Regions from separate parts of the Streptomyces sp. NPDC101181 genome, predicted to be linked through region 1. Evidence: riboswitches for the same ligand, from Rfam matches in the RefSeq annotation. Region 1 holds a riboswitch; each other region holds the start of a gene.

The links. A riboswitch is a leader RNA that binds a small molecule or an ion and turns the genes downstream of it on or off. The one in region 1 is predicted to bind cyclic di-AMP.
Region 2: another riboswitch for cyclic di-AMP. It lies ahead of ACIRRU_RS06440 (NlpC/P60 family protein); the one in region 1 lies ahead of ACIRRU_RS27665 (transglycosylase family protein).
Region 3: another riboswitch for cyclic di-AMP. It lies ahead of ACIRRU_RS28905 (peptidoglycan DD-metalloendopeptidase family protein); the one in region 1 lies ahead of ACIRRU_RS27665 (transglycosylase family protein).

What each region holds. Positions count from the first base shown of each region.
Region 1 is NZ_JBIWOX010000024.1:88,731-91,997, reverse strand. Features, by position in the region: gene ACIRRU_RS27670 (transglycosylase family protein) at 11-1,039, shown strand; cyclic di-AMP (ydaO/yuaA leader) riboswitch at 1,330-1,511, shown strand; gene ACIRRU_RS27665 (transglycosylase family protein) at 1,517-2,236, shown strand; gene eno (phosphopyruvate hydratase) at 2,583-3,267, shown strand, end outside.
Region 2 is NZ_JBIWOX010000002.1:604,241-607,507, reverse strand. Features, by position in the region: gene pcrA (DNA helicase PcrA) at 1-1,546, opposite strand, end outside; cyclic di-AMP (ydaO/yuaA leader) riboswitch at 1,838-2,005, shown strand; gene ACIRRU_RS06440 (NlpC/P60 family protein) at 2,004-3,212, shown strand.
Region 3 is NZ_JBIWOX010000028.1:32,916-36,182, reverse strand. Features, by position in the region: gene ACIRRU_RS28915 (DUF6126 family protein) at 1-108, shown strand, start outside; gene ACIRRU_RS28910 (tyrosine-protein phosphatase) at 113-925, opposite strand; cyclic di-AMP (ydaO/yuaA leader) riboswitch at 1,384-1,543, shown strand; gene ACIRRU_RS28905 (peptidoglycan DD-metalloendopeptidase family protein) at 1,547-2,539, shown strand; gene ACIRRU_RS28900 (SGNH/GDSL hydrolase family protein) at 2,719-3,267, shown strand, end outside.

The sequences.
Region 1 (3,267 bases):
AGGCAAACCCATGGGCTCCGCGAACGGCAGACACCGCCGGCCTCGCCAGGCACCGGCCATCGTCGTCGCCGCAGGCGTGACGGGATCGGCCATCGCCATCCCGCTGCTCGGCGCGAGCGGCGCACACGCCGCCGAGGCCGCCACCTGGGACCGGGTCGCGGAGTGCGAGAGCGGCGGCACGTGGAGCGCCGACCTCGGCAACGGCTACTACGGCGGGCTCCAGCTCTCCGAGGAGACCTGGTCGGCGTACGGCGGTACCGCGTACGCCCCCCGGGCCGACCTCGCCAGCCGCTCGCAGCAGATCGCCGTCGCCGAGAAGGTCCTCGCCGACCAGGGGCCGAAGGCGTGGCCCAGCTGCGCGGTGATCTCCGGCCTCGCCGTGGACGGCGGCCTTCCGGGCGTCGACCCGGGCACCGCCCCCTCGCCGGAGCCGACGGCCTCCCCGACGGACCGGGCGGATGAAGCTGACAAGTCGGCCAGGTCCGGCGATCGCGGCGAAAGCAGCAGTAGCGACGAGAGTGACAAGTCCGGCAAGACCGGCACGTCCGGTAGTGCGGGCGGTGACAGCGACAGCGACAGCGGTACGGGTGCGGAGCGCGGCGCGTCCGACCCCTCCGCCTCGCCTTCCGCCGAGGCCCCCGACGCCTCGAAGCCCTCCGACGCCCCGGACGGCAAGGCCGGGAGCGGCGGCAAGCACCGGGGCGCCCCGGCGTCCGAGGAGGCCGACGGCGCGGGCCAGGACGGTCCGCGGGAGTCCGGCCGGCACGCCTCGCGGGGCGAGGGTGACGGACGGGACGGCGGAGCCGCCGAGTCCGGTGACTACGTCGTGCGGCCCGGGGACAACCTCTGGGCGATCGCCGACGCGCAGGAACTCCCCCAGGGCTGGACCGGTCTGTACGAGTCCAACAAGGACGTCCTGGGCTCCGACCCGGACCTGATCCTGCCCGGTCAGAGCCTGGACCTGGGGCTGGAGCAGGGGGCTGACGAGGGCGCCGCCGAGGACGCTTCCCCAAGCGCCGAGGTGCCCGCCGCCAACTGAGTTCAATTCGGGAAAACACCCTGAAATCCCGGGTAGTTCAGAGACCTATGTCCACTTTTGTTCGAGTGAGACATGGGTCTCTTTGCTTCAACTGGTGACCCTCGCCCGGCCCGTTCGCGCGTATCGCCTCCGACCTGCGAAAACGGCCGGTAACCCGCCGGGAGTTCGAGTCGAATGACCCCTATGTCCATTTTTGAATGTCGGGGTTGCCTGTGTTTACGGTCTAAGCCGCTCGCACCGCGGGCCCCGTCGACCGTCACGCCGAATCCTGCCGTCGGTCGAAGGGAACAGACGCGTAAGCGCCGTAGGCAGGAGCGGGGGACCCAGGTAGGCCGCCGGGTCCGTACAGCCTCTCGAAGGACGGGGACGTACGGAAACGGCTTGGGGTGAAGCCGAGCGCAAGGTCGCGCGGCCGGGCAACTCATCAGCCCGAACCCGACAGCTCACCTCGTAGGCGTCGGTGAGGAGATTCGTTCCATGCTGCTGAACAGCAAGGGCAAGCACCGCCGCCCGTCCAAGGCCGTCCGTCTCGCCACCCTCGCGGGTGTCACGGGTGCCGCCGTCGCCGTCCCGCTGATGGGCGCGACCAACGCCTCCGCCGCCTCCGTCTCCACGTGGGACGCCGTCGCCCAGTGCGAGTCCGGCGGAAACTGGTCCATCAACACCGGCAACGGCTACTACGGCGGGCTCCAGTTCTCGCAGTCCAGCTGGGCCGCCGCCGGTGGCACGCAGTACGCCGCGCGGGCCGACCTGGCCTCCAAGGACCAGCAGATCGCCACCGCCGAGAAGCTTCTCGACATGCAGGGTCCGGGCGCCTGGGCCTGCGCCGGTGCGGGCGGTCTCACCAACGACGGTGTGGACCCGGGCGTGAGCCCCGGCGGCTCCGGCCAGTCGCAGAGCAAGCCCGAGCGCCAGGCCGAGCAGCCCACCACGCGCTCCCAGCAGCGCACCGCGCCGCAGGTCGAGAAGAAGGCCGAGAGCCCCAAGGCCGAGAGCAAGAAGACCGTCACCACCCCGACCGGCCAGAAGGTCAAGAAGGGTGACGGCGAGTACAAGGTGAAGAAGGGCGACACCCTGAGCAAGATCGCTCAGAAGGAAGGCGTCAAGGGCGGCTGGAGCAAGCTCTTCAAGCTGAACGACGACATCGTCCAGGAAGCCGACCTGATCTTCCCGGGCCAGCAGCTCCACCTGAAGTAATCCGCCGTCTCTCCTCCCCGGAGGGAGGGCGTCCGGCGGCTCCCTCCCTCGCACGGCTCTCCCCGGCCCGGCGCGCTCACACCCCCCGGTGCGCGCCGGGCCGAGGTCGTCCGCGGCCGGGGCGCACCGGGGGAGCCGGGGCCGGTTGCGTTCACCTCTTGTCGGCAAGACGTGTTACCGGGCAGTAGATTTTTGGAGTTTTGTCCCGTCATGTGCACCCTCGGGTCCTTTTTCGTCCCAGGAGACGGGCGCCCGGCCGACCGAGGCGGCCGGGCCGGTTAGGCTCGTGTCGCAAGGCCACAGTGACCCCGCACCACCAGCGTCAGATCCCAGAAGGAGATGCCTCGTGCCGTCCATCGACGTCGTCGTAGCCAGGGAAATCCTCGACTCCCGGGGTAACCCCACGGTCGAGGTCGAGGTCGGCCTCGACGACGGCAGCACCGGCCGTGCTGCCGTTCCGTCCGGCGCCTCCACCGGAGCGTTCGAAGCCATCGAGCTCCGCGACGGTGACCCCAACCGCTACCAGGGCAAGGGTGTCGAGAAGGCCGTCCTCGCCGTCATCGAGCAGATCGGCCCGGAGCTGGTCGGCTACGACGCCACCGAGCAGCGCCTCATCGACCAGGCGATGTTCGACCTGGACGCCACCGAGAACAAGGCCTCGCTCGGCGCGAACGCCATCCTCGGTGTCTCGCTGGCCGTCGCGCACGCCGCCTCCGAGGCGTCCGACCTGCCGCTCTTCCGCTACCTCGGCGGCCCGAACGCGCACCTGCTGCCCGTTCCGATGATGAACATCCTGAACGGCGGGTCGCACGCCGACTCCAACGTGGACATCCAGGAGTTCATGATCGCGCCCGTGGGCGCGGAGTCCTTCTCCGAGGCCCTGCGCTGGGGCGCGGAGGTCTACCACACGCTGAAGAAGGTCCTCAAGACCAAGGGCCTGTCCACCGGCCTCGGCGACGAGGGCGGCTTCGCCCCGAACCTGGAGTCCAACCGCGCCGCCCTGGACCTCATCGTCGAGGCCATCAAGGAGG
Region 2 (3,267 bases), on a different contig from region 1:
ACGCCTCGTCGACGCGGCGCAGCGCCTGCGGGAAGGAGATCTTCTCGCGCAGCGACAGGGCGTCGATCATCGCTTCGGCGCGGTCGCCGATACCGCGCTTGGGCACGTTGAGGATGCGGCGGAGCGGGACGCTGTCCTCGGGGTTGGCGAGGACCCGGAGGTAGGCCAGGACGTCCCGGACCTCCTTGCGCTCGTAGAAGCGCACGCCGCCGACGACCTTGTAGGGCAGGCCGACGCGGATGAAGATCTCTTCGAAGACGCGGGACTGGGCGTTGGTCCGGTAGAAGACGGCGACGTCGCCCGCCTTCGCGTCGCCCTGGTCGGTGAGGCGGTCGATCTCCTCGGCGACGAACTGGGCCTCGTCGTGCTCGGTGTCCGCGACGTAGCCGGTGATCCGGGCGCCGGAGCCGGCGTTGGTCCAGAGGTTCTTGGGGCGGCGGCTCTCGTTGCGCTCGATGACCGCGTTGGCGGCGGAGAGGATCGTCTGGGTGGAGCGGTAGTTCTGCTCCAGGAGGATCGTCCTCGCGTCCGGGTAGTCCTCCTCGAACTGGAGGATGTTGCGGATGGTCGCGCCCCGGAAGGCGTAGATCGACTGGTCCGCGTCGCCCACCACGCACAGCTCGGCGGGGGCGTCGTGCTCCCCGGCCGGGCCGACCAGCTCGCGCACCAGGGTGTACTGGGCGTGGTTGGTGTCCTGGTACTCGTCGACCAGGACGTGGCGGAAGCGGCGGCGGTAGTGCTCGGCGACGTCCGGGAAGGCCTGGAGGAGGTGGACCGTCGTCATGATGATGTCGTCGAAGTCCAGGGCGTTGGCCTCGCGCAGCCGGGCCTGGTAGAGCGAGTACGCCTGGGCGAGGGTCTTCTCGAAGCCGTCGGTGGCCTGTCCGGCGAAGGTCTCCTCGTCGATGAGCTCGTTCTTGAGGTTGGAGACCTTGGCGGTGAAGGACTTCGGCGGGTAGCGCTTGGGGTCCAGGTCGAGGTCGCGGCAGACCAGGGCCATCAGGCGCTTGGAGTCGGCGGCGTCGTAGATCGAGAACGACGAGGTGAAGCCGAGCTTCTTCGACTCCCGGCGCAGGATGCGGACGCACGCGCTGTGGAAGGTCATGACCCACATGGCGTTGGCGCGCGGGCCGACCAGCTGCTCGACGCGCTCCTTCATCTCGCCCGCGGCCTTGTTGGTGAAGGTGATCGCGAGGATCTGCCCGGGGTGGACCCCGCGCTCGGCCAGCAGATGGGCGATGCGGTGGGTGAGCACCCGGGTCTTGCCGGAGCCGGCCCCGGCGACGATGAGCAGCGGGGACCCGGCGTGCGTCACGGCGGCGCGCTGCTCGGTGTTCAGCCCGTCGAGCAGCGCCGCGGAGTCGATCACCGGGCGGGGGTGGCCGTCGCGGTAATACCCGTCGCGGGGCGGCGGGGGCGCGTCGAAGTCGCCCTCGAAGAGTCCCTCCGGCACCGCTTCGGGTGCGTGGTCCTCGGGCGGCGGCGGAGGGCCGTCCCCCGCGGACTGGAGGGCGGTCAGGAAGTTGTCGTCAAAGAGGCTGCTCATCGCCTACCGAGTCTAGGCGGCCGGACCGACAACGTTCCGCCGAAGCCGGGAAGCGGTCGGGAGCGGCAGCCCGCACCGGCGAATCGCCCGCCCCTCACCCGTACGCACGGGGATCGGACGCCCACGTTCCGTGCGGGAGTGCCCGGTCGGAGGGGGTGCGGGCGGCCCGGGTCCGGAAAGGTCACGAAAATGTATCGGGCATATCGCTCATCGTCCTTCCCAGCGGCGGGGCGCTTTGGCTAGCGTGCTCGCTCAGGTGATCCGTACCTCCCTGAGGCGAACCACGCCTGACGGACACCTCTGCCGAATCCGGCCCGCCCTCGCGGTGGTCCGGAACCGGGGACCCACACGCAGCACCGGGGTGAATCGGTCCGTACCTCCCCCGTCCGGACCGTAGGACAGCCTTCCGTTCCGTCCGAACCCGACAGCTAACCCGGTAGGCGGTCCACGGAAGGAGATGCCTGCCTTGGCATCGCATCGCAAGCCGCGCGCGAACGTGCGCACCGCCACACCCGCCATCGGGTTCACCACGGCCGCGCTGGCCTCCGTCACCCTGCTCTCCACGCAGAGCGCGACGGCCGCCCCCGCCGAACCGAAGCCCGCCGTCGAGGACGTCCAGAAGAAGGTCGACGCCCTCTACCGGCAGGCGGGCGCCGCGACCCAGGAGTACAACCGGGCCAGGGTCTCCGCCGCGTCCCAGCAGAAGAAGGTCGACGCGCTGCTCACCGAGGTGGCGAAGCGGGCCGAGAAGATCAACGAGGCGCGCAGGGCGCTGGGCTCCTACGCGGCCGCGCAGTACCGCAGCGGCGGGATCGCCCCCACGGCGACGTTCTTCCTGGCGGACGACCCGCAGGAGTACTTCGACCAGGACCAGCTGATGAACCGGGTGACCGAGCGCCAGCAGCGGGCCGTGGAGGACGTCCGGACGCAGCAGGCGTCGGCGGCGAGGAAGCGTGCGGAGGCGGTCCGGAGCCTGGAGAGCCTCACCGAGACGCAGGCCGCGCTCGCCGCCGGCAAGAGGGACGTGCAGACCAAGCTCACCGAGGCCCGGGGCCTGCTCTCCCGGCTGACCGCGGCGGAGAAGGCGCGGCTGGCGGAGCTGGAGCGCAGGAAGGAGGCGGAGGCCAGGGAGAAGGCGGAGCGGCTGGCCCGCAGGCAGGCCGCCGAGGCGAAGGAGCGGGCCGAGGCCGAGGAGCGGGCCCGCGAGGAGGCCGCGAGGGAGTCCGGCGGCGGCACGGGGCCGGGCTCGGGCGGCGGCACGGGCACCGGCAGCGGCACGGGCACCGGAGGCGGCAGCGGTACCGGGAGCGGTTACGCCGCCAAGGCGGAGAAGGTGCTGGCCTTCGCCCGCGCCCAGATCGGGAAGCCGTACGTGTGGGGAGCCTCGGGCCCGTCCTCGTACGACTGCTCGGGGCTGACCCAGGCGGCGTGGCGGGAGGCGGGCGTGGACCTGCCCCGGACCACCTGGGACCAGGTGAAGACCGGCACCCGGGTCGCCACCTCCGACCTCGCACCGGGCGACCTGGTCTTCTTCTACGACGACATCAGCCACGTCGGCATCTACAAGGGCGGCGGCATGATGATCCACGCCCCGAAGCCGGGGGCGAACGTGCGCGAGGAGTCGGTCTACTCCATGCCGATCTACGGAAGCGTGCGCCCGGCGTAGGGCCCCGGGACCCGGCACCTGGCACCCGAGGCCAGGAAGGCAGCGGTACCGGTGA
Region 3 (3,267 bases), on a different contig from region 1:
CGCCGGATGCCGCGCGGCCTGGTGATCCGGCTCCTCGCCTACCTGGTGGTCGGACACGTGATCGCGGCCTTCCTCTACCTGCTCTTCGTGGTGGCGGGCGCCGAATAGCCGCTCAGCCCTCGTCGAGCAGTCGCCGACGCAGCCGCTCCCGGGTCGCGGGGGAGACCTTGAGGCCCTCCTCCAGGTAGGCGTCCGTCGTCCCCCACCGTTCCTCGATCGTCGCGAAGGCCGCCGCGAGGTAGGCCGGCTCCGCCCCGAAGAGCGGGTCGAGAAGCTCCATCACCTCGGGGGACATCCCGGTCTCGGACATGTCGGAGCGCCGCACCTTGTAGCGGCGGTGCGGATCGTCGGACTTGAGGTAGTCCGCCTCGATCGCCTCGCGCTCGACGCCCACCGCCAGCAGCGTGACCGCTATCGAGAGTCCCGCCCGGTCCTTACCCGCCGCGCAGTGCATCAGCGCGGGGACGCTGTCCTCGGCCAGCGCGTGCAGGATCCGGCTGTGCTCGGCGGTGCGGTCCTCGATCGTCGACCGGTACATCCGGATCATGCGCTCGGCGCCCTGGCCGTTCGCCAGGACGGAGCGCAGCTGCTCGATGTTCCCGTCGCGCACCAGCCGCCAGAACTCCGCGCCGTCGGCCGGGTCGGAGAGCGGAATGCTGACGTGACGGACGCCGTCCAGCTCGATGTCGTAGCCGTCCAGCCGGTGGTCGGCCGAGTGCCGGAAGTCGAAGACCGTGTGCAGCCCCAGCCCGCCGAGGAAGGCCGCGTCCTCGGCGGTGGCGTGCGCGAGGTGGCCGCTGCGGTAGAGCCGTCCGAAGGCGGTGCGCCGCCCGTCCACGGTCGGGAGCCCGCCCACGTCGCGGAAGTTGCGGACCCCGCTCAGGGTGGTCTCGGTCGGCGGGACCTGCGGCACCGGCTGCGTCACGGGGGCTCCTGGATCTCTGGCGTCGGCGGTCTCCGGCCCCGCCGCGGTTCGCGCGAGGGCGCTCCCGTGACGATACGACATCGATTCGACGGAAAATCGTGCCGCCCGTCCGCCTGTGGCGAGGGCGTCGCACCGGCGGGGCTGATGGTGCGTCAGGGGCTCCACCCACCCCGTGTCCGTATTGGTGCATTTAGCAGAACATGCCCCGGTAATGGGGCAGATGAGATTCCGTGGGTGATCGGGATCATATCCGTGACGGTCCGTGGCGATCTCGCCCGGGGGTATTTCCGTTTCCTGCGCGGAAAGCCAAGATCCGTAATCCACGGAGTGTGACGGGAAAACCGGACGGCCGTCGCATCGGTGAATCCCCCGAGCAACCGACGGCTTGTTCCGCTCGTCCTCACTCGTTTACGGTCACCGTCAATCCGGACGGATCGCCTAATCCTGCCGCCGACCGGAATTCGCACCCACCCACTCACGTGTGGCAGGAGCGGGGGAACCAGGTAAGTCGCCGCCCGGAGCGATCCGGACCGGCTAGGGGTGAAGTCGCCACCGTGCGACCGGGCATCTCCAGCCCGAACCCGACAGCTCACCTCGCAGGCGCCGGAGAGGAACTTCCCCATGCCCGCACAGGGTAAGCACCGCCGTCCCAAGTCCGGCCCGATCTCCCGCGGCGTCCTCGCCGCGGGTACCGGCGGCGCCGCACTCGCGCTTCCGCTCATCGGCGCCACCGCCGCGCACGCCGCCCCGCAGGCCGCCCCGGCCGCGAAGCCCGCCGCCGCCTCGGTCGCCGCCGCGCACACCGCGCCCCAGACCGCCGCCCCGCAGGCCGCTCCCGCCGCGTCGAAGGCCGCCCCCAGGACGTACGCCGTCGTCCGCGGCGACTACCTGTCCAAGATCGCCGCCGAGCACCGGATCAAGGGCGGCTGGCAGAAGCTGTACCAGGACAACCGCTCCACCGTCGGCGAGAACCCCAGCCTCATCCTCCCCGGCATGAAGCTGACCCTCGGCGCCAAGGGCTCCACCGCCGCGCCCTCGGAGGCCAAGAAGGCCGCACCGGCCCCCAAGGCCGCCGCTCCGAAGGCCGCCGCCCCGAAGAAGGCCGAGCAGGCCCCGAAGGCCGCGCCGAAGAACGACACGGTCTCCGCCGACGACTCCGAGAGCTCCGGCAGCTCCGCGCAGACCGGCTCCTCCCAGGCGACCGGCTCCGGCTGGACGGCCCCGCTGGCCAACGCCAACGTCACCACCCAGTACCGCGCCTCCGGCTCCAGCTGGTCCAGCGGCTACCACACCGGCTCCGACTTCCAGGCCGCGTCCGGCACCCCGGTCCGCGCGATCGGGCCGGGCACCGTGGTCTCGGCCGGCTGGAGCGGTTCGTACGGCAACGAGGTCGTCATTAAGCACGAGGACGGCATGTACTCGCAGTACGCCCACCAGTCCTCGCTGAGCGTCTCCGCGGGCCAGACCGTCACCGGCGGCCAGCAGATCGGCCTCTCCGGCTCCACCGGCAACTCCACCGGCCCGCACCTACACTTCGAGGTGCGCACCGGCCCGAGCTACGGCTCGGACGTGGACCCCGTCTCCTACCTGCGACAGCACGGCGTCTCCCTCTGACCGAGGGAACGGCCGGATGAGTGAGGGGCGGTGCGCTGCGGCGCACCGCCCCTCCTCTTCTTGTTCCAGCTCTTCTTATTCCGGCTTTACCAAAACCTGACCGGGTGGTCTATCTCACCACCCGTCAACCCCTTATTACGGTCGCGTAGGTCACATTGAACGGTGCAGGATATGTGCTTGTGGCAGACGATTCGAGAAACAACCAGCAGCACACCATCGGGTCGTACGCGGCGATCGGCGACAGTTTCACCGAGGGCGTCGGCGACCCCGGTCCGCACGGGACCTTCGTCGGCTGGGCGGACCGGTTCGCGGTGCTCCTCGCCGACCGCCTCCCGGCCCCCGGCCCGGAGACGACCCCGCAGGACTCCCCGCACGGATATTTCCGCTACGCCAATCTCGCCGTACGCGGACGCCTCCTCGACCAGATCGTCCGGGAGCAGATTCCCCGCGCCAAGGAGCTCGCCCCCGACCTGGTCACCTTCTGCGCGGGCGGCAACGACATCATCCGGCCCGGCGCCGACCCCGACGACCTCGCCGAGCGGTACGAGCGGGCCGTCGCGGAGCTGACCGAGACCGTCGGCACCGTCATGGTCGCCACCGGCTTCGACACCCGGGGCGTACCGGTGCTGCGCCACATGCGCGGCAGGATCGCCACGTACAACGTCCATCTGCGGGCGATCGCGGACCGCTACCACTGCCCGGTGCTGGACCTGTGGTCGCTGCGCTCC